One region of the Plantactinospora sp. CNZ321 genome, then DNA from elsewhere that is predicted to be linked to it. Evidence: predicted binding sites of a transcription regulator. Region 1 holds the regulator's gene; each other region holds the start of a gene.
What was found. The regulator HrcA, encoded in region 1, represses chaperone genes, less so after heat shock. The targets are predictions, from matches to a motif close to GGTTNGCACNCTCNNNNNGAGNGTGCNAACC.
Positions count from the first base shown of each region.

Region 1 (9,745 bases):
CGGCGGTCATCGGCACGGTGACCCGGCAGTGCAGGTCGTCTCCTTTGCGGGAGTAGACGTCGTGCGGCCGCTCGTGGATCTCGACGTAGAGGTCGCCGGCCGTACCGCCGCCGGGGCCGACCTCGCCCTGCTGGGCCAGGCGGATCCGCATGCCGTCCTCGACCCCGGCCGGGATCTTGACGGTCAGCGAGCGGCGGGTACGCACCCGGCCGTCCCCGGCGCAGGTCGGGCAGGGGTGCGGGATGACCGTGCCGTACCCCTGGCAGACGGTGCACGGCCGGGACGAGACGACCTGGCCGAGGAAGGTGCGCTGCACCGACTGCACCTCGCCCCGCCCGCCGCACGCCTCGCAGGTGGTGAGATGGGTGCCGGGCGCCGTGCCGGCCCCCGTGCAGGTGGTGCAGAGCACGGCGGTGTCCACCGCGATCGGCGCCTCCACCCCGAAGGCCGTCTCGGGCAGGTCGAGCTCGAGCCGCAGGATGGCGTCGGCACCGGGCCGGGTACGCGGACGCGGTCCTCGGGAGCCGCCCGCGGCACCGAAGAACGCGTCCATGATGTCCTGGAAGCCGACGAAGGGACCGCCCGCACCACCCGGGCCGCCTCCGGGGGCGCCGCCGGGAGCCAGCGGATCGCCACCGAGGTCGACGATCTGCCGCTTCTGGTCGTCCGAGAGGACCTCGTACGCGGCGTTGATGTCCTTGAACTTCTCGTGTGCCTCCGGATCCGAATTCACGTCCGGGTGGTACTGGCGCGCCAACCTTCGGTAGGCACGCTTGATGTCGTCGTCGGAGGCGTCCCGGCTGACGCCGAGAATCCCGTAGTAGTCCTTGGCCACTGCGTTCCGTGTCCTCATGTCTGTCTCGCGTTACCGTCCGCCGGTCGTCAGGGATGGGTTTGGTGGTCAGTTCTGCGCCAGCACGTCGCCGACGTAGCGTGCCACGGCCCGCACCGTGGCGATGGTGCCCGGGTAATCCATCCGGGTGGGGCCCAACACGCCGAGTCCGCCGACGATGGTCGTCCCCGGACCGTATCCGGTGCTGACCACCGAGGTGGCCCGCAGATTGTCGATCTCGTTCTCGTCGCCGATGCGCACCTGGAGGGTGTTCGGCTCCACCTCGCCGATCAGCTTGAGCAGGATGACCTCCTCCTCGAGCGCCTCGAGGATCGGTCGCAGCGAACCCTGGAAGTCGAGCAGCCCGCCACGGGTAAGGTTGGCGGTGCCGGCCAGCGCGATCCGCTCCTCGTGCCGCTCCACCAGGGTCTCCAGCAGCACGGTGGCGAGCGTGGTCATCGCCGGGCCGAGCCCGGGAGACACCTCGTCGACCAGCGCCTGGACCAGGGGCGGGGTCTCGGCCAGCTTCTTGCCGCCGAGCCGCTCGTTGATCAGCCGGCGCAGGTCGGTCACGTCGTCGGCGGTGATCGGGGTGGGAAGTTCGACCAGGCGCTGCTCCACCCGACCGGTGTCGGCGATCATGACCAGCATCAGCCGGGTGGTGGAGATCGGCACCAGCTCCAGGTGCCGGACGGAGGAGCGGGCCAGGCTCGGGTACTGCACCACGGCCACCTGCCGGGTGAGCTGCGCGAGCAGCCGAACCGTACGGTGCACCACGTCGTCGAGGTCGACCGCGCCGACCAGGAAGCGTTCGATCGCCCGGCGCTCGGCCGGGGTGAGTGGCTTGACCCGGGAGAGCCGGTCCACGAAGAGCCGGTAACCCCGGTCGGTGGGCACCCGGCCGGCGCTGGTGTGCGGCTGCCGGATGTAGCCCTCCTCCTCCAGCACGGCCATGTCGTTGCGGACGGTCGCCGGGGAGACCCCCAACTGGTGCCGCTCGACCAGGGCCTTGCTGCCGACCGGTTCCTGGGTGGCGACGTAGTCCTCCACGATCGCGCGCAGCACGTCGAGCTTGCGGTCGTCGAGACCCATCCTCACCTCCCTGCGACGTCCCGGCCCCGGCCGCGCGGAACGACCGGAGCGACCACGACGGTCGGGCGCCAGGTCGCCCTGGCACTCGACTGTAGCGAGTGCCAGTCTACGACCAAGGCCTACCCGGCGCGATGATCGTTTGGAAGGGCTATCCGAAGCCGGACAACCGGCTTGCCAGCACACCCTACCCCGGTGGGCCTAGCAGGTACGGTCGGCCATTGTCCAGATTCAATTCGGGGGGCGGCTGGCGCCGGTTGAGCCGGAGTCCTACCGTGACCTCCATGACTGAACCGCCTCGCCCTCCCGGAGAATACGGCGGTCCGCCCCAGGACCCGACCGCCCCGATGAACCCGGGTCAATACCCGACGCCAGGCGAGGGATACCCCCCGCCGGCGGCGCCCCAGTACGGCGCGCCCGGCACGCCCCCGCCGACCTCCGGCGGCGGCACCTACCCGACCTCCGGCGGCGGGACATACCCGACGTCGGGTGGCGGGACGTACCCGACCTCCGGTGGCGGGACATACCCGACCTCCGGTGGCGGCTATCCCCCGCCCGGCGGCTATCCCCCGCCGGGTGGTTATCCACCCCCCGGTGGCTACCCGCCCCCCGGCGGCCAGCCCCCGGGCGGCTACCCGCCGGGCAACCCCTACGGCGCCCCGGCGCCCTCGGGCTACGCCAACAGCGACGAGAAGACCTGGGCCCTGATCGCCCACTTCGGCGGGATCGCGGTGGGCTTCGTCGCCTCGCTCGTCGCGCTGCTGGCCAAGGGGAACGAGTCGCCGACCGTGCGCGCGCACGCGGTCGAGGCGCTCAACTTCCAGATCACCTGGGGCATCATCTCGATCGTCTCGATCATCGTCGGGACCTGCACCCTGGTGCTGATCTTCCTGCCGCTGATTGCCTGGCTGGTGGTGGTGATCTTCTCGATCATCGCCGGCATGAAGGCCAACGAGGGCGTGCTGTACCAGTACCCGATGTCCATCCGCATGATCAAGTAGCACCGACCGAAACCCCCGATGGCCCGCGCCGGATCCGGCGCGGGCCATCGTGCTGTCGGGACCGCTCCTTGCACGCCACGGTGCCGCGACGCGGCGTACCGGGTCAGGGCAGCAGGTCCCGGACCACCGCGTCGGCCAGCAGCCGCCCCCGCAGGGTGAGCACCGCCCGGCCCGCGTCGTACGCCGCACCGTCCAGCAGTCCCGTCTCGCGGGCCCGGGCCGCACCCGACCGCCCGGCGTCGTCGAGCGTCGCCAACGGCAGCCCGGCGGCGAGGCGGAGCCGGAGCAGCACCTCCTCCGCCTGCCGCTCCCGCGCCGACAGCACCTCCCGGGCCTGCCCCGGTGACTGCCCGGCGGCCAGCCGGGCCGCGTAACTCGACGGGTGCTTGACGTTCCACCAGCGGACCCCGCCGACGTGGCTGTGCGCGCCGGGGCCGAGGCCCCACCAGTCGCCGCCGGTCCAGTAGAGCAGGTTGTGCCGGCAGGCAGCGGCCGGCGTCCGGGCCCAGTTCGAGACCTCGTACCAGGAAAAGCCGGCCTCGTGCAGCGCGGCCTCGGCGGCCAGGTAGCGGTCCGCGGCCACGTCGTCGTCGGGGTACGCCAACTCCCCGCGCCGCATCCGGCCGGCCAGCCGGGTGCCGTCCTCCACTATCAGGGCGTACGCGCTGACGTGGTCGACCCCGGCGGCCAGCACCGCCTGAAGCGACGCCGCGAAGTCCTCCGCCCGCTCCCCCGGCGTCCCGTAGATCAGGTCCAGGTTGACGTGCGCGAATCCTGCCTCCCGAGCCTCCCGCGCGGCCTCGGTCGCCCGGCCGGCGGTGTGCCGGCGGTCGAGGATCGCCAGCACCGGCGGGGCGGCCGACTGCATGCCCAGGGAGATCCGGGTGTAGCCGGCGACCCGCAGCGCCGCCAGCGACTGCGGGGTCACCGACTCCGGGTTGGCCTCGGTGCTGACCTCGGCGTCGGCGGCCAGCCCCCAGGTCCGGTCGATGCCGTCCAGGATCCGGGCCAAATCGTCCGGAGGGAGCAGGGTGGGCGTACCACCACCGACGAAGACGGTGTCGACCCGGGCCGGCGGCCGGTCGGCCAGCACCCGGGCGGCCAGGCGCAGCTCGGCGAGCACCTGGTCGGCGTAGCCGTCCCGGCCCGCCGTCCCGCCGAGTTCCGTCGCGGTGTACGTGTTGAAGTCGCAGTAGCCGCAGCGGCTGGCACAGAACGGCACGTGTACGTAGACACCGAAGCCACGGCCACCCACCGTGGCCAGGGCGGCGTCGGGCAGCGCCCCGTCGACGGGTACGGGCTCGCCCGCTGGGAGCACTCCAGGCATGCGACTAGTGTGCCGCCCATGACCTCAGCTTCCGATCCGCTCGTCCGGGTCTCTACCACGCACGGAGTGACGACTCTCACCCTGGACAGCCCGCAGAACCGCAACGCGCTCTCCACCGCCCTGCTCCGGCAACTGCTCGACGCGCTGGGCGCGGCGGCGGCGGACGACGAGGTCCGGGTGGTGGTGCTCTCGCACACCGGGCCGGTCTTCAGCTCCGGCGCCGACCTGAAGGAGACCGCGGCGGCGTACCGCGAGGGCACCGTGCCGGTGGCGATGCTAGGTGACGTGCTCGCGGCGATCTGGGAGTGCCCGAAGCCGGTGGTGGCCCGGATCGGCGGCCCGGCCCGGGCCGGTGGACTCGGCCTGATCGCCGCGGCCGACGTCGCGATCTGCACCCAGGAGGCGACCTTCGCGTTCACCGAGGTACGGCTCGGGGTGATCCCGGCGGTGATCTCGGCGACCGTGCTGCCCCGGCTGCAACCTCGGGCCGCCGCAGAGCTCTATCTGACCGGGGACACCTTCGACGGTCGTCGGGCGGCCGAGATCGGCCTGGTCACCACGGTTACCTCGGCCGAGGCGCTGGACGAGACCGTCGCCTCGTACTGCCTGGCGCTGGTCCGGGGCGCGCCCGGCGCGCTGGCCGGGGCGAAGGAGCTGCTCCGGCGCGGCCCGGCGGAGAGCTTCCGGGCCGACCTGGCGGAACTGCGCGACCTGTCGGTGCGGTACTTCCACTCCGAGGAGGGGCGGGAGGGCGTGACGGCGTTCGGCGAGAAACGGCCCGCCCGATGGGTACCCGGAAGCTGACTCCGGGCGGCCGGCAGCAAGGACGCGGCCACCCTCGGCCGGTCGATCCGGCGGACGAACCCGGTTCGGCACCAGCACCGGCACCGGCACCGGCCGTGATCGACTCAGGATTTTGGGCTGTCGAAGTAGGCTGTGTCCGGCTATCAGACAGGGGGTGGCGGTGCAGACTCGGGCAGCGGTGGCGGCGGGCGTGGCGCTCGCGGCGGTTGCCAGTTTCGGCGTCTACCTGGGAGCCCGCGAGATGGGGCACACCCTGCCAATCCCCAGCGCCGCGCCGGGCTGCGTGGTCGAGGCGGACGGCCGGGTCACGTTGAACGCCGAGCAGATGGCGAACGCCGCGACCATCGCCGCGGTGGGTGTCCGGCACAGGATGCCGGAGCGGGCCGTGGTGGTGGCGCTGGCAACGGCGTTCCAGGAGTCCCGGCTGCGCAACCTGGCCGGCGGTGACCGGGACTCGGTCGGACTCTTCCAGCAGCGGCCGAGTCAGGGCTGGGGCACGCCGGAGCAGATCCGGGATCCGCGCTACGCCGCGACCAGGTTCTACAAGGCGCTCAAGAGGGTCCGCGGCTGGGAACAGATGGAGGTCACGGTCGCGGCGCAGCGGGTGCAGCGGTCGGCCTTCCCCCGGGCCTACCAGCAGTGGGCCGACGAGTCCGAGGTGCTGACCCGGGCTCTGCTGGGCAACGCCACCGGCGCGGTCGCCTGCACGGTCGGCCGGGAGCCGGCGATGCGCGGGAGCGCGGCGGCGGCTGCGCTGACCGCCGGGCTGAAGCTGGATTGGGGCCGACTGGAGACGTCGGTGCCGGCCGAGGTGACCGGTCTGGCCGTACCGACGACGGATCAGCAGGTGGGCTGGCGCTACGCGCACTGGCTGGTGTCGCACGCCGACGACCACGGAGTGAAGATGGTGCGCTTCGGCGACCTGCAGTGGACGGCGGCCGGCGGCACCTGGGCTCCGGTCAGGGGTGCGCAGCCGACCCCGCACCAGGTGCTCGCCGAGGTCTTCGCCGACTGATTCCGCCCGGCTCCGGTGGTTCGGACGTCGCCGACCGGCCGGCGATTTCGTTGCTCCATTCGGACGTCGATAACTGGCAGTGATTGCACAAACGGGCAGACAGGTTCAAATATCCCCACTATTCGGCACTTTTATTGCGTTCCGTCAAGGTCTGGCTGCCCTGCGTACCCCCAGATGCCCGGCGCCGCGCGCCCGGCCGAGCGCCCGAATGCGGACCTTGCAGGGGGAGCTACGATCGGCAGCCTGTGTGCTCAGAAAGAGTTTCACCCTATGGGGAGGGGACGCGGTGTTCGACTACGGCGGCCGCACTGGCTACGAGCCGATCAGTGACACGGATCGCAAGGAGTTCCACGAGCAGGGCTTCCTGTTGCTCCGCAACGTCCTGACCGAGGACCACCGCGCGGCCTTGGAGGCGGCGGTCGACCGGGTCTACGCCGAGGAGAAGGCGAAGGGCAACACCACCAAGGACGGCACCCTGCACCTGCTGGGCTTCCTGGAGCGGGACGAGCTCTTCGGAGAGCTGCTCACCCACCCGATCGCGTTCCCCTACATGTGGGGCCTCGCCGGGTGGAACATCTACACCCACCACAACCACCTGGACGTCACGCCGCCGGCCCTGGAGCCGGAGAAGCCGTACTGGGGCTGGCACCAGGACGGCTACCGGCAGAACTCGGACCCGGAGACGATGGATCCGAACCTGCCCCGGCCGATGTTCTCGCTCAAGGTCGCCTATGTACTCTCCGACCTGTCGGAGAAGGGCCGCGGAGCCACCAAGGTCATCCCGGGCAGCCACCTGTGGAACTCGCTGCCGCGCCCGGCCGACCTGACGGTGCACAACCCGGACCCCGAGGGCACCGTCGAGATCACTGCCAACCCCGGCGACGCCTTCATCTTCGACCGCCGCCAGTGGCACTCCCGGTCCACGAACCTCTCCACCATCACCCGGAAGATGCTGTTCGTGGGGTACACCTACCGCTGGATCCGGCCGCTGGACGAGCTGCACCCGGACAAGAACGGCGAGTGGTACAAGAACCGGACCCCCGTGCAGCGCCAGCTGCTCGGCGAGGGGACGCACACCGCAAACTACTGGGGCATCAACTGGAACGGGTACGTCGACGACGAGATTCCGCTGCGCAAGGAGCTGAAGGAGCGCGGTCTGCTCGACCGCAGCATCCCCTGGCTGCGCTGACCCTCTCGACCCGAGAGTGCGGCCCCGCCGGTCCCGTCGGATCGGCGGGGCCGCTTTCCTTCGGGCCGGTCGAAGGTGCCGGACATCCGCGACGGACGGCCTTCCGCCGTCCTGTCCACGGGACGGGTCGCGTCGACGGACGCCAATAACCGTGGGTAATTCCTCGGTGTGATGGCAGTTTTACCAATGCCCTGCGGAAGTGGCCCGGAACAGCGGGGGGCGACGCCGGACGGTCCAACCGTCGAAGGCGACGGAACCGTCACACCATTGAACCTTTTTCCACCTGAACCGCGCGGCGCTCACACACCGCGTCCGACCTTGCGCTCCGACGGACCGCAAGGGGAGGTTGAAAAAGGTTCATTCATGCTCGGCCCCGCACCGGTCCACCGTTCGGTGGAGCTGGAACAGCCGCGTTCGGTGGAGTTAGAACAGCCGACCGGACATCCGGTAGACGTCCACCAGTAGCGCCCAGAACTCGTTGTTCAGCGGCTGGCCCTCGCCGTCGGTCAGCCGGTGCGCCGGACACTTCATGGTCGGGCTGTCCAGCTCGACGCCGCGCGGCGGGACGCTGCCGAACCGGATCTTGCGCTGCCCCTCCGGACCGACGGCCCGGAACTTGTCCGGCCCGATCCGGAAGGCGCCCCGGACGATGTCCGCGACCGTGAACTTCGGGTGCTGGATCTCGGTCGGGTCGCCCGTCAACTGCCGCATCCGGGCCATCTCCTGCTGGTCGTGCAGGACGGAGAGGCTGGCCAGCATGGAGGTGCTGCTCCGCAGCGTGCGCTCCAACTCCGCACCGGACAGCCCCAGAACCTCCCGGCCGTAGGTCAGGGCGGACTCCAGACAGATCAACGCCTCCAGCATGGCGAGGCTGATGTTGCGCTTGAACTTGTGTCGCAGCGAAGCCGCCAACTCGTCGCTGCCGGCACCGGGGCCGGGCACCAGTTGGTCCTCCCAGACGACCGCCTCGCGGTTCGCGGCCACCACCGCCAGGGCGCGCTCCAGGACCGGGGTCGGCCGCGCGAACATGCCGTCGACCAGGTCGCGAAAAAGCTGGTCGAGCCTTTGCAGATTGTCGACGAGATCGCGGCCCGGCGAGGTACGGCGCAATTCCGTCAGCGCATCGGAATCACGCAACGCCTGGAACCACTCTTCGACCAGGGGGGTGTACGCCTCAAGGTACAGCGTGACCTTGGGATGCCGATCCGAAAGCTGTAGAGGTGACACCCTGACGCTTTCTGGGAGAGAGTCCGTAGACACTTACAGAGCGTAACATGGAGAGATCATTTGAGCAAATGTGAATGAATGCTCGGAACTATAGGTGGTGCCGGCTAGTAGATCACCGCAGTCGATCGTACGGCCGTGGTGAATTTAGCGGTCTTCGGCAGTCGGCGCCAGACCGGTACCGCCCCGGGTTCCCCGATAGCTGGGGAAGGTGTTCGCGACCCCGAACGCCAGCAGGGGCGCCAGCCGAGTCGGCCGGCGCCCCTTGGTTCTGACGGGAGCGGGTTGCTCAGTACCGGCTGACTCGCCGACGGCGACCGACCCCGGCCACCAGGGCCACCGCCACGGCGGCCAGTACGACCTGGATCAGCAACTCCGTCCAGTCGATGCCGGGCGTCGCGGTCGCGATGCCCGCGGCCCGAGCGATGACCGTGCCCAGCAGCGCGGCGCCGACACCGATCAGCATGGTCAGCCAGATCGGCATGTCCTGGCGGCCTGGCACGACCAGACGACCGAGGGCGCCGATGACAAGACCGACGATGAGCGCGGTGATAATACCCCAGACGGTGAGTTCCACGGCCGTCCTCCTTCGGATGCGTCACACGTTGTTGTGGTGACAGCTAGATTCCCGAAGGCTGAAAAACTCAAACCGACCTAGCCGCCCAGACGTCGCGCCGCGTCCCGAATCGCCGCGTCCATCGTGGCGAAGGCCAGCGGGGGTGGATTCACCAGGGAAAACCAGCTCAGCTCGGCAGACTCGGCCGGGTCGAGCACGATCCGCGGGTCGTCCAGGGTGGCCAGAAAGAAGTTGTCGAGGACCGGAAGAACCTCGTCCTGGAACTCGTAGCTGCCGATGTACATGCCGAGATGGTCACCAAGAGTGATCGAGATCCCGAGTTCCTCACGTGCCTCCCGTACCGCTGCCTCGGCCGGGTGCTCCCAGCCGTCGCAGAACCCGCCCGGCGTCTCCCACCGGCCGATCATCGGTTCCGCCGCCCGACGCAGGGCCAGGAAGCGCAGGTCGGCAAGGTCCGGCCCCGGCACGGCAGCTGCCCGCACGGTACCGGCCTGACCCGCCGGAACCCCCGGCACGACACCAGCCGGGGCGGAGGCGGACGGACCGACGGACGGACCGCGGTCGAGGATGACGAGGCCGACGGTCGGGCGGGCGTTGACGAAGAGCTGGTAACGGCACCGGGTGCAGGTGGTCGGGGCAGGGCCGGGCAGGGCCGCCGCGCACCGGGGGCAGAAGGACGCGCCGGGG
Region 1 covers NZ_SHKQ01000001.1:1,199,394-1,209,138, forward strand. Annotated here, with positions in the region: gene dnaJ (molecular chaperone DnaJ) at 1-835, opposite strand, end outside; gene hrcA (heat-inducible transcriptional repressor HrcA) at 902-1,924, opposite strand; gene EV371_RS05255 (DUF4870 domain-containing protein) at 2,206-2,922, shown strand; gene hemW (radical SAM family heme chaperone HemW) at 3,026-4,249, opposite strand; gene EV371_RS05265 (enoyl-CoA hydratase family protein) at 4,268-5,053, shown strand; gene EV371_RS05270 (hypothetical protein) at 5,208-6,068, shown strand; gene EV371_RS05275 (phytanoyl-CoA dioxygenase family protein) at 6,355-7,257, shown strand; gene EV371_RS05280 (hypothetical protein) at 7,681-8,484, opposite strand; gene EV371_RS05285 (GlsB/YeaQ/YmgE family stress response membrane protein) at 8,771-9,058, opposite strand; gene EV371_RS05290 (NUDIX domain-containing protein) at 9,136-9,745, opposite strand, start outside.

Region 2 (9,745 bases), 5.8 Mb from region 1:
CCGGGCGCCCCGCTCGGGCCGGTCCGTCCCCGCCCGGACGCCCCGCCCGGGCCGGTCCGTCCCCGCCCGGACGCCCCGCCCGGACCGGTCCGTCCCCGCCCGGACGCGCCCGACCCGGCCAGCCGCCGGCCCCGCCGGACCCGCCGGGCCCGGGCCGGCCACCCGCCCAGGGAAGGCCGTCGTCCGGCGTCGCCGCGCCGGCCCGGACCGGAATCTCCTCGACGGTGGGCCGGCCGCCGGCCGTGGCCATCTGGTAGGTGTCCCGGCCCGCCGCCTTCGCCGCGTAGAGCGCCTCGTCGGCCGCCACCAGCAACTGCGGTCCGGTGGCGGCGTGGTCGGGATAGACGGCGACGCCGATCGACACGGTGACCGGGACCAGGGCCCGGACCGGGGCGACCGCGCCGGGCCGGGGCCGGATCGCCATCGGAGTCTCCCGGACGGCCGCGCCCAGCCGCTCCGCCACCGTCGCCGCGCCCCGGGCGTCCGTCTCCGGCAGCAGCACCACGAACTCCTCACCGCCCTGGCGGAACGCGAGATCCACCTCCCGCATCGCACCCCGGATCCGCTGGGCGAACTCGGCGAGCACCGCGTCCCCGGCCGCGTGCCCGTACGTGTCGTTGACCTCCTTGAAGCGGTCGAGGTCGAGGGCGAGCACGCTGAGCATCCGGCCGAACCGGCTGGCCCGTTCGATCTCCCGCCGGACCGATTCCTTCAGATAGCGGTAGTTCCAGAGCCCGGTAAGCGGGTCCGTCAGCGACAGCCGCTGCGCCTCCTCGTGCATTCGGACGTTCTCCAGCGCCGCCGCCGCGTGGTCGGCGAAGTTGCCGAGCGTGACCAGGTCGACGTCGTCGAACTCGTCCGACCCGAGCCGGTCGTAGAGGGCGAGTACCCCGGCCGCGGTACGTCCGCCGGCCGGTGTCCGGCCCATCCCGAGCGTCAACTTCGGAGGGCCGCTGCCCGACCCCGAGGCCGTACCCGGCCAGCCGGCGGAGGTGGCCGGGCGCAGCGGCGGCGTGGCACTCGCCGGCTCCACCCCCGGATACGGCACCTGGCCGTTGGCGCCGGAGGACGGGAGCGGCACCGCGACGTACGTTCGGCAGCGCGGCTCACGACCGTAGAGACGTGGCCCGTCCCGGTCCAGCCGACCCCGGCGCGGCTCGCCGGTGGCCGCGACCGTGCCGAGCAGTCCCTTGCCGAGCGGTATCCGCAGCGCCGGCGGCTCGCCGTGCCGCTGCCGGTCGTCGGCCGGATGTTCCGGTCCCTCGCCCACCGGGCCGCTGGTGGACGCCGCCCGACCGAGCCCGATGCCGCGCCGGTCGAGACCCTCGGCACACTGAGCGACCAGGACCCCGGTCCTCGGGTCGAGCAGCAGCACCGCCCCGGCCCGGGCCCCGGTCGCCGTCATCGCGGCCCGGAGCAGCAATCGGAGGACCCGGTGCAGGTCGTGCGAGCTGGCCAGGGTGTCGCCGAGCACGGCGAGCTGCTCGCGCAGCTGGTGCCGGCTGGTCACCAGCGCCCGTAGGTAGGACTCCGCCTCCCGGGTCATCCGGTTGAAACTGTCGGCGAGCCGGCCGACCTCGTCCGGTGCCCGGACCGGCACCCGGGTCGCCAGGTCCCCCTCGGCGACCCGGTCGGCGGCCCGGGCCAGCTCGGCCAGTGGCCGGGTGGTCGACCGGGCCAGCCGGCTGGCGGCCAGTACCGCGAACACCCCGGCGAGCAGTACGACGATCGCGAGGGGTCCGTACCGGGCCGCCGGCGGATCGCGGGGCGCCGACAGCACGAGCGGCAGCGGTTGGTCGGGAGCCGGACCGACCCGGCGGACGTACCGGCCTCCGTCCGCCTGGACGATCGTGTCTCCGGAGATCCGCCGGGCGGCGGCGAGCACGGCCGCCCGGGAGCCGTTCGACTCGGTACTCGGCGACTCGGCCCCCTGCCGTCCGCCGTCCGGACTCCCGACGGCGGACGGACCACTGCCAGCGGCCCCGGTATCCGTCGCTGCGGGACCCGTCGCTGCGGGACCCGTCGCTGCGGGACCCGTCGCTGCGGTATCCGTCGGTGCGGGACCCGTCGGTGCGGTATCCGTCGGGGAGGCGACGGAATCCGACGACGGCGGTCCCGGCGAGGTCGCGGCCGGTCCGGGTACGTCCCGCAGCAGCGTCACCGCGGTTCCGCTGGCGGTGGCGAGCCGGCGGACGAACGCCGCGTCGAGGGTCTGCGCCGCCCAGACCCCACCGGTCACCGCCCCCGAGCCGTCCCGCAGGTCCACCCGGGCCGTCAGGGCGCGTGGCGCCGGTCCGGTGCCGGCCGGGCCTGAGCAGGACGCCCAGGGCCGAGCCGGTGCCGCCGGGGTGACGAAGTCGACCGCGCCGCCCGGACCGGTGATCAGGACCGCGTCCGCCAGTCCCCGCGTCACCACCTCACCCGCCGCGCCGGTCCGGCTGGCCGGATCGGAGAGTACGGCCAGCGCGCCGGCGGTGGCGCGCAACTGTTGGCAGATCGCGCCGACCGTCGTACGGACGGCGTCGGCGGCGAGGTTGAGCCGGTGCTCGGCCCGATGGCGACCTGCCGTGGCGACCGTACCGGCGACAGAGAGCGCGCCGACCAGCACCGGCCCGACCACGATGGCTAGGAAGGTGGTGGTCAAGCGTCCACGCAGCGTCACTCGTCCCCCCGGAAACTCCGCACCCGATGCTGCGATGCTGCGATGCTGGCCCAACCCCAATGGTTAACCGGCCTGCCCCCGGGAGTGTTACGTGCCGGATTTTTCGGATGGAGATGCTGGCCCGCGCAAGACCGCGCTCCGGCTCACGATGCTGGCCCGGCGCCGGGCGCTGCCGGCGCCGGCCCGACTGGCCGCCGCCGAGCGCGTCCGGACCGAACTCCGCACCCTGATCCGGCGGGTACGACCCCACCTGATCACCGGTTACGTGCCGGTCGGCAGCGAGCCGGGTGGGGCCGGCTTGCCGGACGCGCTGGCCGACGCGCTGGGCCCCGGCGGGCGACTCCTGCTGCCGGTGCTCCGCTCGGACCTCGACCTGGACTGGGCACCGTACGCCGGACCGGGCTGCCTGGTCGCGGCCGGCCGGGGGTTGCGGGAGCCGGTCACCGGTCGGCTCGGTCGTGCGGCGATCAGCTCCGCCGAGCTGGTCGTCGTACCGGCAGTCGCCGTGGACCGGCGCGGCATCCGGCTCGGTCGCGGCGGCGGCTCGTACGACCGCGCCCTGGCCCGGGCCGCTCCCGGTGCCCTCACGGTGGCGCTGTTGCACGACGGCGAGTTGATCGATTCGGTTCCGGCGGCAGCTCACGACCGTCCGGTACGGGCCGTGCTCACCCCCACCGGTGGCCTCCAATCCGTGGGGTCCGGTTGACGGCTCGGCGGTCGGGGTGTCGCAGAGTCGGCCCGGAGACCTCGGCTGGACGAAAGCGGGTACGATGCCGCACCATTGGCACTCGGATACGTCGAGTGCCAACTGGCTTGCAAGATCCGGAGGGGACCGTGCCCACCTACCAGTACGCCTGCACCGAGTGCGGCAACCAGCTCGAGGCGGTGCAGTCCTTCACCGACGAGCCGTTGACCGAGTGCCCGGCGTGCGAGGGTCGCCTGCGCAAGCTCTTCAACTCCGTCGGCATCGTGTTCAAGGGCTCTGGCTTCTACCGGACCGACTCCCGAAGCAACAGTTCGGAGGGTGGTGACGGCTCCGCGGCACCCAAGTCCGACGCGTCGAAGAAGAGCGACTCCGCGACGACCGGCTCCGGCGGCGACTCGGGCTCGGGCTCGGGCTCGGCCAACGGCGGCACGTCCGGCTCCGCCAACGGCGGCGGAGGATCCGGCTCGGTCCACGGGACGTCGAGCGGGTCCGGCAGCAAGCCGAAGGCGACCTCCGCCTCCTCGACCAGCACGACCTGAGCACCTCCGACGGTGCTGGCGGCGCCGGCTCACCGGGCCGACCCGGCCTTCAAGTTATCCACACCCCTCCGAGTTATCCACAGGGTCTGAATCGTCTGCCGCCGCTTCGGAGTGCCCTCGCCTAGCCTGCTGCGCACCGGACGACGCCGACTCCACCGGCGCCGCCGGGCCGAGGAGGTTCGCCGTGGCGCTCGACCGTACGCCCACCCGTGGCGATGCCACGCTGAGCCCGACCCGCTGGTCACGTCCGCGTGCCGGCTCGACACTCCGCTGGATGCTGGTCGCCGCCCTGCTGGCGCTCGCGCTCGGCGCGCTCTACCTGCGCCAGCCGGCAGCGTCCTGTCCCGTCCCGGTCGCCGGCTCCCCCGGCCGGGTCGGCACCGCCGCGGACGTGGCCGGCTCCGGCCGGTCCGACGGACCGCCGTCTCCCGGGCCGGGCGGTGCGACTCGGACGCCCTGGCCGGGCGGTGCGACTCGGACGCCCTGGCCGGGCGGTGCGACTCGGACGCCCGGGACCGGACCGGCGACCCGGCCCAGCGGGTTGCCGGCTGGGCCAGAGGGCTCGGCGACCCCGGGCGGCGGCTCGGGGGTGCCGGTGCCGGCGGGGACGGTGGGGGTACCGATCCGGCTTGCCGAGCCGGCCGCGCTGACCGTGGCCCGACCGGGAGCCCGGGTGGATCTTCTCGCGGCAGCCGGCGGTGACCAGGCGGGCAGGGCACCGAAGCCGACCGTCCTGGCGACCCGGGCACTGGTGCTCGACGTGCTCGGCCCCGGCCAGACCGACGGCGCGGCCAGCGCCATCTACCTGGCGCTCCGCCCCGATCAGGCCCACCGCGCGGTCGGGATGCCGGAATCGACCCGCTTCGCCATCATCGTTCGTTCGTAGCCACCGCCACACCGCAGCCCGTCGCCGTCCCAGGCGCGGTGGCGCACACCGCCCAGTCGCCGGCCGGCCAGTCCAGTCTCCGCCGATCAGTCCCAGTGTGGTGGGCGCTCGGCCAACAGCCGTTCGTCGTTGGAATCCGGCCGCTCGCCCCAGCCCCGGTCGGTGTCGTCCACGGACTGCTCCGGCAACACCGGGCGGTCACCGGTCAGCGAGACCGGCCGATCACCGTCCCGCCCGACCCTCGTGGCGTGCTGCTTCTCCGTCCCCGACACCCGGCAAGCGTACCGGGTCGGCAGGTCGACAGATCCGCCGGTGACTGCCGGCGAGGCGCCGGAAACCACTCGGGTTGGTAGCGTCGGACAGCGTGACGACGCAGAGCGGAAACTCCGCCGATGACGCCTTCTGGCGTCGACCCACCGGGCCGCCCGCCGACTCCCCGGAGTCCGCCGCGGCGTCCCCGGCGCCGCCACCGGTACGACCCGAGATCCACTACCCCGGCCCGCCGCCGAGCAGTGCTCCACCGCCGGGCTGGCGTCCACCGCTGCACGTACAGCCGGCACCGCCACGACCGCTGCCGGCCCAGGACCACCTCGCCCTGGACGCCGAGGAGGGGAACGCGCGGACGCTGACCTACGGCATCGGCCTGGTGGGCGGCGCGGTGGTGCTGGTGCTGATGTGCCTGCTCTGCTCGCGGGCGTTGTTCTGACCGACCGAACGCGTCCTGAACGACCGGACGCGCCGGTCGGGTCGCCGGATGGGTGGGGTCAGACGACGCCCTGCCAGACCGCCTCGGCGCCGGTGTCCCCGGTGAGGTAGACGTACCAGACGTTCACCGCGGCGAGCACCACCACGACCGCGCCGAGCAGCAGGCCCAGCCAACCGGGCACGGACCGGGCCCGGGCCCGGGTGCCGGTGACGGCGAGGAGCGCGAGCGTCACCACGCCGAGGGCGAGACTCCACCGGAACGTCAACTCGCCGTAGCCCTGGTGCTCCACCACCTTCTGAAGGATCTCCGGGCCGTAGTTCTTGGCGATCAGCACCTTCTGCAGTTCCTCGCCGGACCGCATCGCGAAGAAGGCGGAGGCCGGTGCCGCCACCGCCAGTACCGCCGCCGCCCAGTCGAGCCGGCTGCGGAACCGGGACCGGGCCAGTACGGCGTACCCGGTGGAGACCAACGCGAGCAGCGGCACGAAGACGACGGCCGCGTGCACCAACAGCACGTGTGCGGGGAGACCCATGACTTCCCTGAACACCGACGCCTCCTTCTGCCTCTCCCGACGGGAGACCCTGAGGGTACGAAAATTCGGTCACGACATCCGCGACCTACCCCGGTACACGAGGATCGAGCCGGACCGGTTCACGCCGGTTCCATCACCGGCGCGACGCCGTACGCCTGTGGCGGTGGCCACGATAGGCCCGCGTCCGCCTTGTTGGGGTCCCATCGACGTGCTGTGATAGTGGAATGACTGGCGAGGAACTGCTCCGGTCGAGGGGCCTTCGGGTCACCCGGCCGCGCCTCGCCGTTCTTGAGGTGTTGGCGGCCGGCGGGCACCTGGAGGTGGACGAGATCACCCAGCGGGTCCGGGAACGGCTCGACTCGGTCTCCACCCAGGCGATCTACGACGTGCTCGGTGCGCTGTCCCGGGCGGGGCTCTCCCGCCGGATCGAGCCGGCCGGATCGCCCGCCCGCTACGAGGCGCGGGCCGGCGACAACCACCACCATGTCGTCTGCCGGGGCTGTGGCGAGATCGCCGACGTGGACTGCGCGGTCGGCCCGGCACCCTGCCTGGCGCCGGTGACCGCGTACGGCTTCGAGGTCGACGAGGCCGAGGTCACCTACTGGGGCCTCTGCCCGAGTTGCCAGTCACGCCGTGCCACCGACGACTGATCCCGCCACCCACGGCTGATCCGCCACCCGCGCGTCAGGCCGCTCCGGCGGGGCCGCCCGGGTCGGCGGGTGCGAGTGCCCGCTCCACCGCCGACCAGGGTTCGCGGTCGGGGGCGTCCGCGCCGGCCGGGCAACTGCGGCGGTAGTCGCACCAGCCGCACCGGATGCCGGGCGCGACCGGGAAGGCCTCGTCCGGGTCGGTGCCGTCGGCGACCGCCCGCTCGGCGGCGATGATGTCCCGCGCCGTGTCCTCGGCCCGGCCGAGTTGCCGGGCTAGCGACTCCTCGGTGTGGTCGTGCCCCGCCACCGTCCGGGTCGGCAGGTGGTGCAACTCGACCCGGCGGCAGGGCTTCCGGAAGACCCGCTCGGCGGCGTAGGCGTAGAGCGCGAGCGCCTGGGAGCCACGGGCGTCGTCGGCGTCGAGACCGCTCCGCCCGGTCTTGTAGTCGACGATCACCAGCTCCGGGCCGTCCGGGCCTGGACGTGCGTCGATCCGGTCGGCGCGGCCGTTGAAGGCCAGCACGGCGGTCTTGACCGCGACCACCCGCTCCACCCCCACCGGCTCGTCGGCGGGGTCGAGCGTCTCCACGTAGGACTCCAGCCACTCCAGGGCCCGGCGGAAGACCGCCCGCTCCTGCTCCTCGTCGCGGTAGCCCTCCCGGACCCAGGTGCCCTTGAGCAGGGTCGGCAGCGCCTCCGGGCGGCGACGGTCGGGGGCCGACGCATACCAGTTGCGCAGTGCGGTGTGCACACTCGCGCCGAGCGAGTTGTGCGCCCAGGGCGGCCCCTTGGGCGGCGCGGGCCGGTCGACATAGGAGTAGCGGTAGCGGCGAGGGCAGTCCGTGTACGCGCCGAGCCGGCTCGGCGTGCAGACGAAGAGGCGCTCGGGCATCCCCTCGAATCCCAACTGCTCCGGCTGGGCGCCGCGCGGTCGAGGAGTCTGGTTGCCGGCGGACGATTGACTTCTGCCAGCGGACGATGGCCTTCGCACGCCCCGATCCTGCCATGCCGGTCCGACACTCCGGCGCCGCCGGACCACGAGCCGAAGAGGCCCCACCGGGAACGGCGGCATCGGGAAAGCTGCGAGCATCGGGGAGGGCAGGCGTCCGGACGGGCAGAGCAGCGGGAAGGGCCGGTCAGGAGGTACCGAGGTGTGCGGTGACGAAGGCGGCGACCGCGTCGGCGATCAACTGCACCGCGATCGCGGCGAGCAGCAGCCCGGCGATCCGGGTCAGCACCTCGATCCCGGCCGGTCGGAGCACCCGGACCACGATCCCGGAGAAGCGCAGAATGAGCCAGACCGCGACCATCACCGCGACGATGCCGACCGCGATCGCCAGGTAATCCGCCGTACCCTCGGCCCGCTGCACGAAGAGCATGGTGGCGACGATCGCGCCGGGACCGGCCAGCAGGGGCGTACCGAGGGGCACCAGCGCGATGTTGGAGGTGCTCTGTTGGCCGGGGTCGTCGGCCTTTCCGGTGAGCAACTCCAGCGCGACCAGCAGCAACAGCAGTCCACCGGCGCCCTGCAACGCCGGTAGGTCGATGTGCAGGTAGTCCAGCAGGGTCTGGCCGGCGACCGCGAACACGACGATCACCCCCAGGGCGAGCGCCACCGCCTGCCACGCGGCGCGCACCCGGTCCCGGGCCGGCATCTGGCCGGTCAGGGCGAGGAAGATCGGCACCATGCCCGGCGGGTCTGTGATCACCAGCAGGGTCAGCAGGACCTCGCCGAGCAGCTTCATGTTCACGTGATCACGTTAGCCGGGCGCCGGGAGGGGGCGGCCGAGGTCAGTCCGGGTCGGTGAGTACGCCGACCCCGGTGGCCGCGGCAAGGATCCGCTGGTACGCCCCGACCTCGGTGGTGTGCGCGCCGAGCCGCACGGTCTTGTGCGCGCCGTGGAAGTCGGAGGAGCCGGTGATCAGCAGTCCCAGCTCGGCGGCGAGGGCCCGTACGGCGTCCCGTTCGGCCGGGGAGTGGTCCTCGTGCTCCGCCTCCAGCCCGGCGAGCCCGGCCGCGGCCAGCTCGACGATCAGCGAGTCGGGCACGATCCGCCCCCGGCGGGTCGCCCGCGGATGTGCCATCACCGGCACCCCGCCGGCCTGCCGCACCAGCCGGACCGCCCGGAACACCTCGATGTCGTCCTTGGGCAGTCGGTAGCGCTCGCCGAGCCAGTTCGGGGTGAACGCCTCGGCGGTCGTCGCCACCAGGCCGGCCCGGATCAGCGCCCGCGCGATGTGCGGCCGGCCCACCGTGCCGCCGCCGGCAGCGGCCCGGATCTCCGCCCAGTCGACGTCGATGCCGTCGGCCCGCAGCAGTTTGACGATCCGTTCGGCCCGTACCTCCCGGGCGGCGCGAACCCGGGCCAGTTCGGCGGCCAACTCCGGCGACTCCGGGTCGAAGAGGTAGCCGAGCAGGTGCAGCGGGATCGGCGGCTCGGTGCCGTACCAGCGGCAGGAGAGTTCGGCGCCCCGGACCAGGGCGAGCCCCGGCGGCCGGGCGGCGGCGGCCCGCTCCCAGCCTCCGGTGGTGTCGTGGTCGGTGATGGCCAGCACGTCGAGTCCGGTCGCCCGGGCGGCTCGGACGAGTTCCTCGGGGGTGTAGGTGCCGTCGCTGGCGGTCGAGTGGGCATGCAGGTCGATCCGGAGCCGGCGACCGGTGTCGGGCGCCTCGGGCTGACGGGACGTCACCGGGCCGAGGTTACCGGCCGCCGGCCAATGCGGTCAGCGTCGGCACGAGCTGCCAGTCCTGCGACACGCCGTCGGGCAGCGGTACGGTCTCCTCGGCGCCGTCGGTACGGCAGCGGACGACCTGCTCGCCGTCCCCTCCGGTGACCACCGTCCGGTCGTCGGCCCAGACCGGCGGCCCGGCACCGGCGGCCGGGCAGGAGAGCGTGGTCCGCCCGCCGTCCAGTGCCCGGTCGACGTCGACGAGCACGACCTCGGCACCGCGCCGCTCGGCGAGCCAGCGGCCGCCCGGGGCGAGCGCGCCGTCGGACACCTCGGAGCCCAGGCCGAACCCGCACCCGCCGGTACGTACCGGTTGCAGTTTCCCGTTGGTCGT
Region 2 covers NZ_SHKQ01000001.1:7,030,397-7,040,141, forward strand. Annotated here, with positions in the region: gene EV371_RS30505 (diguanylate cyclase) at 1-2,644, opposite strand, end outside; gene EV371_RS30510 (5-formyltetrahydrofolate cyclo-ligase) at 2,754-3,368, shown strand; gene EV371_RS30515 (FmdB family zinc ribbon protein) at 3,497-3,907, shown strand; gene EV371_RS30520 (hypothetical protein) at 4,092-4,793, shown strand; gene EV371_RS30525 (hypothetical protein) at 4,880-5,065, opposite strand; gene EV371_RS30530 (hypothetical protein) at 5,158-5,499, shown strand; gene EV371_RS30535 (DUF2231 domain-containing protein) at 5,558-6,046, opposite strand; gene EV371_RS30540 (transcriptional repressor) at 6,256-6,681, shown strand; gene EV371_RS30545 (RecB family exonuclease) at 6,716-7,672, opposite strand; gene EV371_RS30550 (MarC family protein) at 7,818-8,432, opposite strand; gene EV371_RS30555 (PHP domain-containing protein) at 8,473-9,372, opposite strand; gene EV371_RS30560 (hypothetical protein) at 9,383-9,745, opposite strand, start outside.
Region 2: the regulator HrcA is predicted to act here: its motif matches at 3,442-3,472, upstream of EV371_RS30515 (FmdB family zinc ribbon protein).

Region 3 (9,745 bases), 6.0 Mb from region 1:
TTGTCCGGGTGGACCTTGACGCGCTCACCGCCGCCGAGACCGACAGGCTGATCGGCGCCGCGTTGGGCGGTCCCGTCGAGGGTCGCACGCTGCGCCAGCTCCGTGCGGCCACCGGAGGCAACCCGCTCTTCCTGCGCGAGTTGCTGATCTCGGCCCTGGACGGCGGCAACCTGCGCCTGGCGGACGGGGTCTGGCGGCTGACCGCCTCGCTCGGCCGGGCGGCGCGGCTGGTCGAACTGCTCCGCGACCGGCTCGCCGTCCGGGATCCGGCCGAACGGGACGCGTTGGAGACGCTCGCGCTCGGTGAACCCCTGCCGCTGCCGGTCGCGGTCGAACTCGCCGGTGAGGCCACCCTCGAAACGCTGGAGCGACGTGGCCTCGTCACGGTCGGCACCACCGGTCGGCGCCGCGTCGTCCGGCTCAGCCATCCGCTGTACGGCGAGTTGTTGCGCGCCGATCTGCCCGGGCTGGCCCGGGTGCGGCACAGCCGTCGGCTCGCGGACGCCATCGACGGCACCGGTGCGCGGCGCAGCGAAGACGTGATGCGGACCGCGATCTGGCGCCTCGACGGGGGTGGCACCGTACACCCGCAGCGGATGCTTCAGGCCGCCGAGCAGGCGGCCCTGATCCGGGAGTACGCGTTGGCCGAGCGGCTGGCCTGGCACGCCTACGACAACGGTGCCGGGGTCGCGGCAGGGTTGACCGAGGTACGCGCCATGCTCTGCCTCGGGCGCATCGACGAGGCCCTGCTGCGCTGCGCCGATCTGGCCGGCAAGGCCACGAACGCCACCGAGCGGCTGGAGATCGCCGTCCAGCACGCCGCCGCGCTCGCACATCATGCCGACGACCTGGCGGCAGCGCGGGCGGTCCTCGACGCGGCCGAGGTGGCCGGCCCGGAGTTGGCCGGACAGCTCGACGTGTCCCGCCTCTACCTGCGCTCGTACGGATTGGACTGCGCGACGGTCGACGCGGCGCTGGCCGTGTTCGAGACGACGGCGCAGGGTGCTGGTCCGGGTTCGCCGGGCGACGACGCGGACCCGGTCGAGTCGCGGGTCACGGCGGCCAGCGCGGCCGCGGCGGCGCTGATGCTCGCCGGCCGGTACGCCGACGCGGCCGGGCTCATCGCGCGGGCCGTCCCACTGGCCGCGCGGCACACCGGCCCGAGCCTGGTGCACGCCGACAGCATGCGGCCGGCGGGCGGCTGGCTGCGTTGCGTCCTGGGTGACCCGGCCGGCGGGTTCGCCCAGACCGAGGCGTCGTACCAGTCGAGCCTGCATCCGCCGGACCGGACCGCGCAGGCGCTGAGCGCCTTCGCGCTCGGCATGATCGGCCTGATGCTCGGCCGGCCGGCGACCGCGTTGCGCTGGGCCAGGGAGTCCTTCGTCGTCGCCGAAGGGTCGCTGCGGCCGGTGTGCCGATGGGCGGCGGCGGTGCGGGTACAGGCAGCGGCGCAGTGCGGCGACGAGGAGGAGCTCGCCGCCGCCACCGCCGACCTGGACCGCTACCGGGGCGGCGAGCATCCCAACCGCCTGTTCGAGATGGAGGTGGCGCGCGCCGGGGCCTGGCGGGCCAGCGTCCGGGCCGATCCGGCGAGTGTGCGAACCCTGCTCGGCGACGAGATCGCTCGCCACGGTGCGGGCGGCGCCTTCGGCAGCACGACCCTCGGCGCCCTCGACCTCGTGCGGCTGGGCGCGGCCGACCTCGCGGTACGCCTGCTGACCGCCTATCCCCCACCGGCGGGATGGGTGCTGGGTGAGGTGGTCGTGCGGTACGCCGCCGGCGCATCGACCGGCGACGGGGCGGGGCTGCTCGCGACCGCCCAGCGGTTCGCCGGCTTCGGCATGCCCCTGCACGCCGCGGAGGCGGCGACGCTGGCGGCCGCCGCATGGCAACGAGCGGGCGAGCCCCGGGCCGCGGCCCGGGCCCGGCTGCTGGCCGTACTGCAGTCGAGGGCCGCCGAACCCGCCGGCACACCGGCGCTGGCGGCGGCCGGCCCGCTCATCGGGTTGACCGAACGGGAACGGGACGTCGTGCTCGCCGCGGCGCGCGGCGAGTCGACCCGAGCCATCGCCACCCGGTTGCACGTGGCCGAACGAACGGTGGAGAACCACCTGCATCGGGCGTACGGGAAGCTCGGTGTCTCCGGACGGACCGGGCTGAGGGACGTCCTCGGGCCGGCGGGCTGAGGTTGCTGACGGCTGCACCGGGTCCGCAACCGTCCGCTCGCCACGCCGGTCCGGTCGACCATCGTGCCGTCGCCGACCCGGCGCAGGCCGGCGCCTGAGTACCCGCCCCGCGCGATATGAGTGCCCCGGGACTCATGCCAGCGGCGCGGCGCTGTGCTGGAGTAGCTCGGTCCGGGGTGCGGTGCCCCCTCGCCGTGACCTGCCACCGTCGTTCCAGCCGAAGGTTGTTTCGTTGATGCGTGTCCCCACCTGGTTGCGTAGCCTGCTCGCTGCCCCCGGCGCCGCCGTCCTGCTCGCCGGTGGCCTCATCCTCGGCTCGGCGTCCCCCGCGCACGCCGATCCGCCCCCCATCACGTTGACCGAACGCTGCGGCGTCGCGGTGCTCAGCTGGGACACCGGCACGATCGGCGGCGAAGAGACGTGGGCGACGACCGTGCTGCGCAACGGTGTGGCGGTCGACCGGTTCGAGATGCGCGAGCGCGGCAACCGCCGGTACGGCGCCGCCGACCGGGACGCCTTCGTCGTGCGGCGTGCCGGGCTGCCGGACGTGAACCTGGTGTTCCGCGAGCCTGACGGATGCGCGGACGTCCCCCGGCTGACGGTCACCGCCGGGGCCCAGTGCCACGTGCTCGAACTGCGCCTGTCGAACGAGGGCACCACCGCGGTCACCGGGCTGCGGCTGTACACCCCGGCGAGCCCGGCGGCGGAGGAGCTGGCACCGGTGCCGCCGGGCGCGGTGACGCTGGTGCGTGGGCTCGCCGACGGTGACAACTACGCGCTCGTCGGCGGGGCACCCGGGCCCGAGCAGGTCACCTGGATGGTGGGAACCTACCGGGAACCCGCGGGCTGTGGTCCGGACGCCATCGCGGTGGAGGTCGCGGACGCCTGTGCCGGGGTGCGGGTCGCACTGAGCAGTCGGGCCGACGGAGCCACCCGGGTCACCGTGCTGGTCGACGGCGTCGCGGCCGTGCACCGGGTGGTGCCGGCCCGCGCGAACGACACGTTCACCGTGCCGGCCGGGCCTGGTGCGGTCGTGGTGGTCCGGAACCCGGAACTCGGCCTGGACCTGGCCACGCACACGGTCCGGGCGGTGCCCTGCGGGTCACCGACCTCCGACGGCAGCGCCGGTCCGGGCAGCGGTCCGGGAGGTGGCGACGACGATGCCGGCGCGGGCGGTGGCCTGCCGGTCACCGGTACGCCGGCCGTCGCGCTGCTGGTGGCCGGAGGGCTACTGCTGGCCTCCGGTACGGCGGTCCTGCTGGTCGCACGTCGTCGCCGGATCCGCTTCACCGGTGGGGACTGAGCGGCGATGGCCCGGGAGCTGCCGGGGTACGCGGCGGCCGCCACGGCGTACGTCACCGTCTGGCTCCAGAGTGCACAGACGCCGCCCGATCCGGGGCTGGGTGAGGCTGTCCGTCAGCTGTCCGAGCTGATCCGGCGGCGACTCGACGACGACGACGCCATCGGCGCCACGTACCTGTTCCAGAGCCCGCGCAGCGGCAGGGCACGCCGCACGTTCGCCCGGGATGTCGAGCTGGCGGCGCAGGAGCACCCGGGATTCGCCACCGCGCTCCGCGCCGCGGTCGACGGACTCGGCGCGGCCCGAGGGCTCGAGTTCCTGCTCTCGTCCGGCGGGGCGGCCGTCGTCCACTCGGTCGTTAAGGGCGACCGGCGAAATCCCGACACGTTCCGGCCCGGCCTGGTGGCGGCGTTGGGCGGCGCGGCGCCGGATCTGATGCTCGGCGCCGCCGGCCAGGCGGCCGCCGCCGAGGAAGCCGCCACCCGCACCGGTACGGCGCCACGGCAGGCACTGTTCCGGACGCTGTTCTCGATCTCCGTCGTCAGTTTCACGGTGATGTGGGTCGCCGGTGTCCTCCGGGCGATGCCGCTCTGCTACGGCGCGGGCGTCGTGTTCCTCCTCGTCGCCACACCCACCGCCGTGTGGCATCGGACGCGGCGCCGGCGGGCCTGACTCCACCGCCGGCAGGAGATCCGGGTACGCGGTCGTCGTCGGCGTCGACGGTGCGGTCGCAGGGCGGCGTACATCGAGACCGCGCGATTTGCCGATGTAGCCGGCCCGCGCCTCCTACCGTTGCGGTGGAGGAGGAAGTATGACGGAGGACGACTACGGGGACGCCGAGTGGCGGGCAGCGGTTGACGGGGGCGACGACCTGTCTCCCGAGGAGCCGGTGGCGCCGGCGGACGACGCGCCGGTCTCGATCCGGGAACCGTTCAGCCAGGCGGAGAAACGACGGAACCAGCGGCGGATGCCGACATGACGAAGGGGCGGACCGCTGACGCGGCCCGCCCCCACGACGTGGAGCCTGGACTCAGAAGTCCATGTCCCCGCCGCCCGGCGCGGCCGGGGCAGCCGGGGTCTTCTCCGGCTTGTCCGCCACCACAGCCTCGGTGGTCAGGAACAGGGCCGCGATCGACGACGCGTTCTGCAGCGCCGAACGGGTCACCTTGGCCGGGTCGATGATGCCGGCCTGGAGCAGGTCGACGTACTCACCGTTGGCCGCGTTGAGGCCGTGCCCGGCGTCCAGGTTGCGGACCTTCTCGACCACGACGCCACCTTCGAGGCCGGCGTTGACGGCGATCTGCCGCAGCGGGGCGTCCAGCGCGATCTTGACGATCTGCGCGCCGGTCGCCTCGTCGCCAACCAGGTCCAGCTTGTCGAAGGCGGTCTTGCCGGCCTGCACCAGCGCGACACCACCACCGGGGACGATGCCCTCCTCGACGGCGGCCTTCGCGTTGCGCACCGCGTCCTCGATGCGGTGCTTGCGCTCCTTCAGCTCGACCTCGGTGGCCGCGCCGACCTTGATCACCGCAACACCGCCGGCCAGCTTGGCCAGGCGCTCCTGCAGCTTCTCGCGGTCGTAGTCGGAGTCGCTCTTCTCGATCTCGGCACGGATCTGGTTGACCCGACCGTTGATCTGGTCGGCGTCACCGGCACCGTCGACGATGGTGGTCTCGTCCTTGGTCACCACGACCTTGCGGGCCCGGCCCAGCATGTCGAGGCCGACGGCGTCCAGCTTGAGGCCGACCTCCTCGCTGATCGGCTGTCCGCCGGTCAGGATGGCGATGTCGCCCAGCATGGCCTTGCGGCGGTCACCGAAGCCCGGCGCCTTGACGGCGACGGACTTGAAGGTGCCCCGGACCTTGTTGACCACCAGGGTCGCCAGGGCCTCGCCCTCGACGTCCTCGGCGATGATGGCCAGCGGCTTACCCGACTGCATGACCTTCTCGAGGATCGGCAGCAGGTCCTTGACCGTCGAGATCTTGCTGTTGACGATCAGGATGTACGGGTCGTCGAGCACGGCCTCCATCCGGTCGGGGTCGGTCATGAAGTACCCCGAGATGTAGCCCTTGTCGAAGCGCATGCCCTCGGTCAGCTCCAGCTCGAGCCCGAAGGTGTTGCTCTCCTCGACGGTGATGACGCCTTCCTTGCCGACCTTGTCCATCGCCTCGGCGATGATCTCGCCGACGCTGGTGTCACCAGCGGAGATGGACGCGGTGGAGGCGATCTGCTCCTTGGTCTCGACGTCCTTGGCGAGCTTGCTCAGCTCCTCCGAGACGTTCGCGACGGCGGCCTCGATGCCCCGCTTCAGGGCCATCGGGTTGGCACCGGCCGCGACGTTGCGCAGGCCCTCACGGACCAGCGCCTGGGCGAGGACGGTCGCCGTCGTCGTGCCGTCACCGGCGACGTCGTCGGTCTTCTTGGCGACCTCCTTGACCAGTTCCGCACCGATCTTCTCGTACGGGTCCTCGAGCTCGATCTCCTTGGCGATGCTCACACCATCGTTGGTGATGGTGGGGGCGCCCCACTTCTTCTCGAGCACGACGTTGCGGCCCTTCGGGCCCAGCGTCACCTTTACGGCGTCGGCGAGGGTGTTCATGCCCCGCTCAAGGCCGCGGCGCGCCTCCTCGTCGAACGCGATCATCTTGGCCATACGGCGTTGTCCTCCTGGACACTCACGGCCGCCGGAGCCTTGTCGACCCCGACCTACCGCCTGGTTACGCACCTTCGGACGTCACTACGGCACTGGCGGACGGGGTCTGCCGACACCCAAGGGTGCCTGCTCGACTCCGTCGCGCTGTGCGACAGTGACGTCCGCCGGCCGGGCCGGACAGCCCGCGACGACCGGCCATGTGCCGCACACCCGCTCCACGGGCCCGCGACCGTGGCCCTACCGCCCCGACCTTGGCACTCACGGGGTGCGAGTGCCAACCACTTGTTTAGCACTCTCCCATGCCGAGTGCAAGCGAGTGGGTCGGTTGACCCGAGTCCCAGGGCGGGCCGGCGGCGGCCGGGGGATCGACGGGAGACCGGCGCCCGGACGGGACCGGAAGTAGGGTCGAACGGGCAGCCGAACTGGACAGCCGGACCGGGGCGCCAGGACCAAACCCCGGGGGGCCGGAACGTGGACCCATCCAGCGTCCTGGCGCGGACCCGTCCAGCGACCTGGTCCGGCCGGACCGGCCCGCCGCGACCTGGCCCCGCAGTGGACCGGCCCGCAGTGGACCGTCAACCGGCCGGCAGGCGACCTCCGTTGTGCAGGCACACCTGCATGGCGTGTCGGCGCAACGGGGGGAGTCCGGACTGGGCCGGCAAGGGAATCCCCGACCGGGGGTGCACCGGCGGTGGGATGGTGACGGAACGGGGTCGAGCCCTCAGCGGCGGGCCGGTGGCCCGACAGCTCAGGCGATGACCCGGACCTTTTCCGCCTGCGGGCCCTTCTGCCCCTGGGCGATCTCGAACTCGACGCGCTGACCGTCGTCAAGCGCCTTGTAGCCGTCCATCTCGATCGCGGAGAAGTGGACGAAGACGTCCTGCCCGCCATCGACCGCGATGAAGCCGTAGCCCTTTTCGCTGTTGAACCACTTCACGGTGCCCTGCGCCACGGTGCACTTCCTTACTTCGGTCGCGTCGGAGCTGCCCGAGCTCCGGCGACGCCGTATGCCTGCCGGGGCCAACCGAGTCGCCGTTCTCCAAATGGATCATGTATTTGGAGTCCAACAAATCGAGCGGCCGAATCCGCACGGTACACCAAGGTCGGGTCGCAGCGCACTAGGCCAAAACGGTCACCGGTCCCCCATCCGGGCGGTCCTTTTCCGGCCCGACCCATTGGCGATCGTCGCTACGCAGCTCAACGGGCCCGTACAGAAACCGAACGCGGCACCGTCACCCCCCGGAACTGGTCGCCGTACGGCGTGCGACCATGACGGACGTGCCGGCTTCCATCCCGCAGACCGCCGCCGAGCCGGAGTCCGGGCACTCCACCGACCGGGCCGGAGCGGCTCCCCCGGACCGGTCCACCGGGACGGGCAGTTCCGGTCTCCGGCCGAACGCCCAGAGCGGGCCGGCGCCCGGCGCAGGGAAGGCCGGTGTCGGGTGTCCCGGCCGCGACCTGCCACCGGTCCGCCGGGTACGCCCCGCCGACGCCGCCCGGGTCCGGGCGATCCGCCTGGAGATGCTCGCGGACTCGCCACTGGCCTTCCTGGAGACGCTCGCCGACGCGGCGGCCCGGCCGCACGCCGAGTTCGCGGCCCGGATCGCCGGGATGTCGACCGGGCACCGGACGGCTGCCTTCGTCGCCGAGGTCGACGGTCGGGTCGTCGGGCACGCGGGTGGCCAGGCGGCGCCCGGTCAGCCGGAGCTCACGGTGGTCTTCGCGGTCTACCTCACCCCGGCCTGGCGGGGCAGTGGCCTGCTGGACGCCCTGGTCGAGGCGGTGGCCGACTGGTCGAGGGCGGCCGGTCGGCAGGAGTTGCTGCTGGAGGTGGTGGTCGGCAACGACCGGGCGGTACGGGGCTACGAGCGGCTCGGCTTCGTCGACACCGGGGTACGGGTGGCACACCCGACGGTGCCCACCCTCCGCGAGCTACAGATGCGCCGCGCCGCCTGACCCGGCACCCCACCAGCGCCCAGCCCGGTCGGGAAGGGGCCCTTCCGCTACCGGAAGCGATAGCGGGGGCCCTTCCTTACACGTGCCGGCGGGCCTGCACCACCCGGAACCGGCTGGCGACGTAGGCGCCGTCGGTCAGCGCGGCGTTCGCCGCCGGGTTGGCGCCGCTGCCGTGGAAGTCCGAGAACGCCGCCGACTGGTTGACGAAGACCCCGCCGGTGAGGTTGCAGGAGAGGTGCACCCCGGTCTCGATCGCCGCGCTCTCGGCCGCGTCCAGCACCCCCGGGTCGGTGGAGTAGACCGAGGCGGTCAACGCTCCGCGCTCACCGACGGTCTGCCGCAGGATCGCCAGGCTGTGCGGGGTGGAGTCGGTGGCGATCACGAACGAGATCGGCCCGAACCACTCCCGCCCGTACGTGCCGACGTCGTCCGCGCCGAGCTTAGCGATCAGCGGCGTACGCACCACCGCGCCCGGGTAGTTCGGGTGCTCGACCGGGCGGGACGGCAGTACCGGCTCACCGATCCCGGCGACCTCGTCCAGCCGGGCCAGCACGCCGTCGTTGACGATCGCGCCGATCAGCTCGACCGCCCGGGCCGGGTCGCCGGTGAGCTTGCCGACCGCCCCGGCGATGCCCTCGGCGACCTCGTCGAGACTCTTCTGCCCCTGGTCGGTCTCGATCCCGCCTCGCGGCACCAGGATGTTCTGCGGGGTGGTGCACATCTGCCCGCTGTAGAGGACCAGCGAGAAGCCGACGTTGCGGCACATCCCGGCGAAGTCGTCGGTCGAGTCGACCACGACCGTGTTGACACCGGCCTTCTCGGTGTAGACGACGGCCTGCCGGGCGTTGGCCTCCAGCCAGTCGCCGTACTCGGTGGAGCCGGTGAAGTCGACGATGCGTACCCGGGGGTGCAGCGCCAGGGTGGAGGCGAGCCTCTCGCCCGGCGCCTCCGGGGCGAGCAGCATCAGGTTCGGGTCGAAGCCCGCCTCGGCGAGCACCTCGCGGGCGTGCCGGACGGTGATGGCGAGCGGTAGCACGGCCCGGGGGTGCGGCTTGACCACCACCGGGTTCCCGGTGACCAGCGAGGCGAACAGCCCGGGGTAGCTGTTCCAGGTCGGGAAGGTGTTGCAGCCGATCGCCAGGGCCACGCCGCGCGGCACCACGTGGAAGTTCTTGGTCATCCGCAGCGGGTCACCCCTGCCGGCCGGCTTCTCCCAGTCCGCCGTCGCCGGGTGCCGGGTCATCTCCCGGTACGCGTAGGCGAGCGCCTCCAGCGCCCGGTCCAGCGCGTGCGCGCCACCGGCCTGGAACGCCATCACGAACGCCTGCCCGCTGGTCGCGTGCACCGCGTTGGCCAGTTCGAAGATGTTGGCGTGCAACCGGGCGAGGATCTCCAGGCAGACCCCGACCCGGGTCTGCGGCCCGGCGTCCCGCCAGGCCGGCAGCGCGGCCGCGGCGGCGGCCAGCAGCACCTCCGGGTCGGCGTGCGGGTAGGTCACCCCGAGGTCGATGCCGAACGGGCTCGCCTCGGTGCCGACCCAGTCGCCGGTGCCGGGCTGGTCGAGCGGGAACTTGCCACCCAGGTACGCCCGGAACGCCGCCTCACCCTCGGCGGCGGCGGTCTCGCCGTAGACGCGAGGGCTGGGTGACT
Region 3 covers NZ_SHKQ01000001.1:7,249,291-7,259,035, forward strand. Annotated here, with positions in the region: gene EV371_RS31545 (LuxR family transcriptional regulator) at 1-2,186, shown strand, start outside; gene EV371_RS31550 (LPXTG cell wall anchor domain-containing protein) at 2,422-3,489, shown strand; gene EV371_RS31555 (hypothetical protein) at 3,496-4,158, shown strand; gene EV371_RS33645 (hypothetical protein) at 4,298-4,465, shown strand; gene groL (chaperonin GroEL) at 4,517-6,139, opposite strand; gene EV371_RS31565 (cold-shock protein) at 6,888-7,091, opposite strand; gene EV371_RS31570 (GNAT family N-acetyltransferase) at 7,598-8,095, shown strand; gene paaN (phenylacetic acid degradation protein PaaN) at 8,172-9,745, opposite strand, start outside.
Region 3: the regulator HrcA is predicted to act here: its motif matches at 6,389-6,419, upstream of groL (chaperonin GroEL).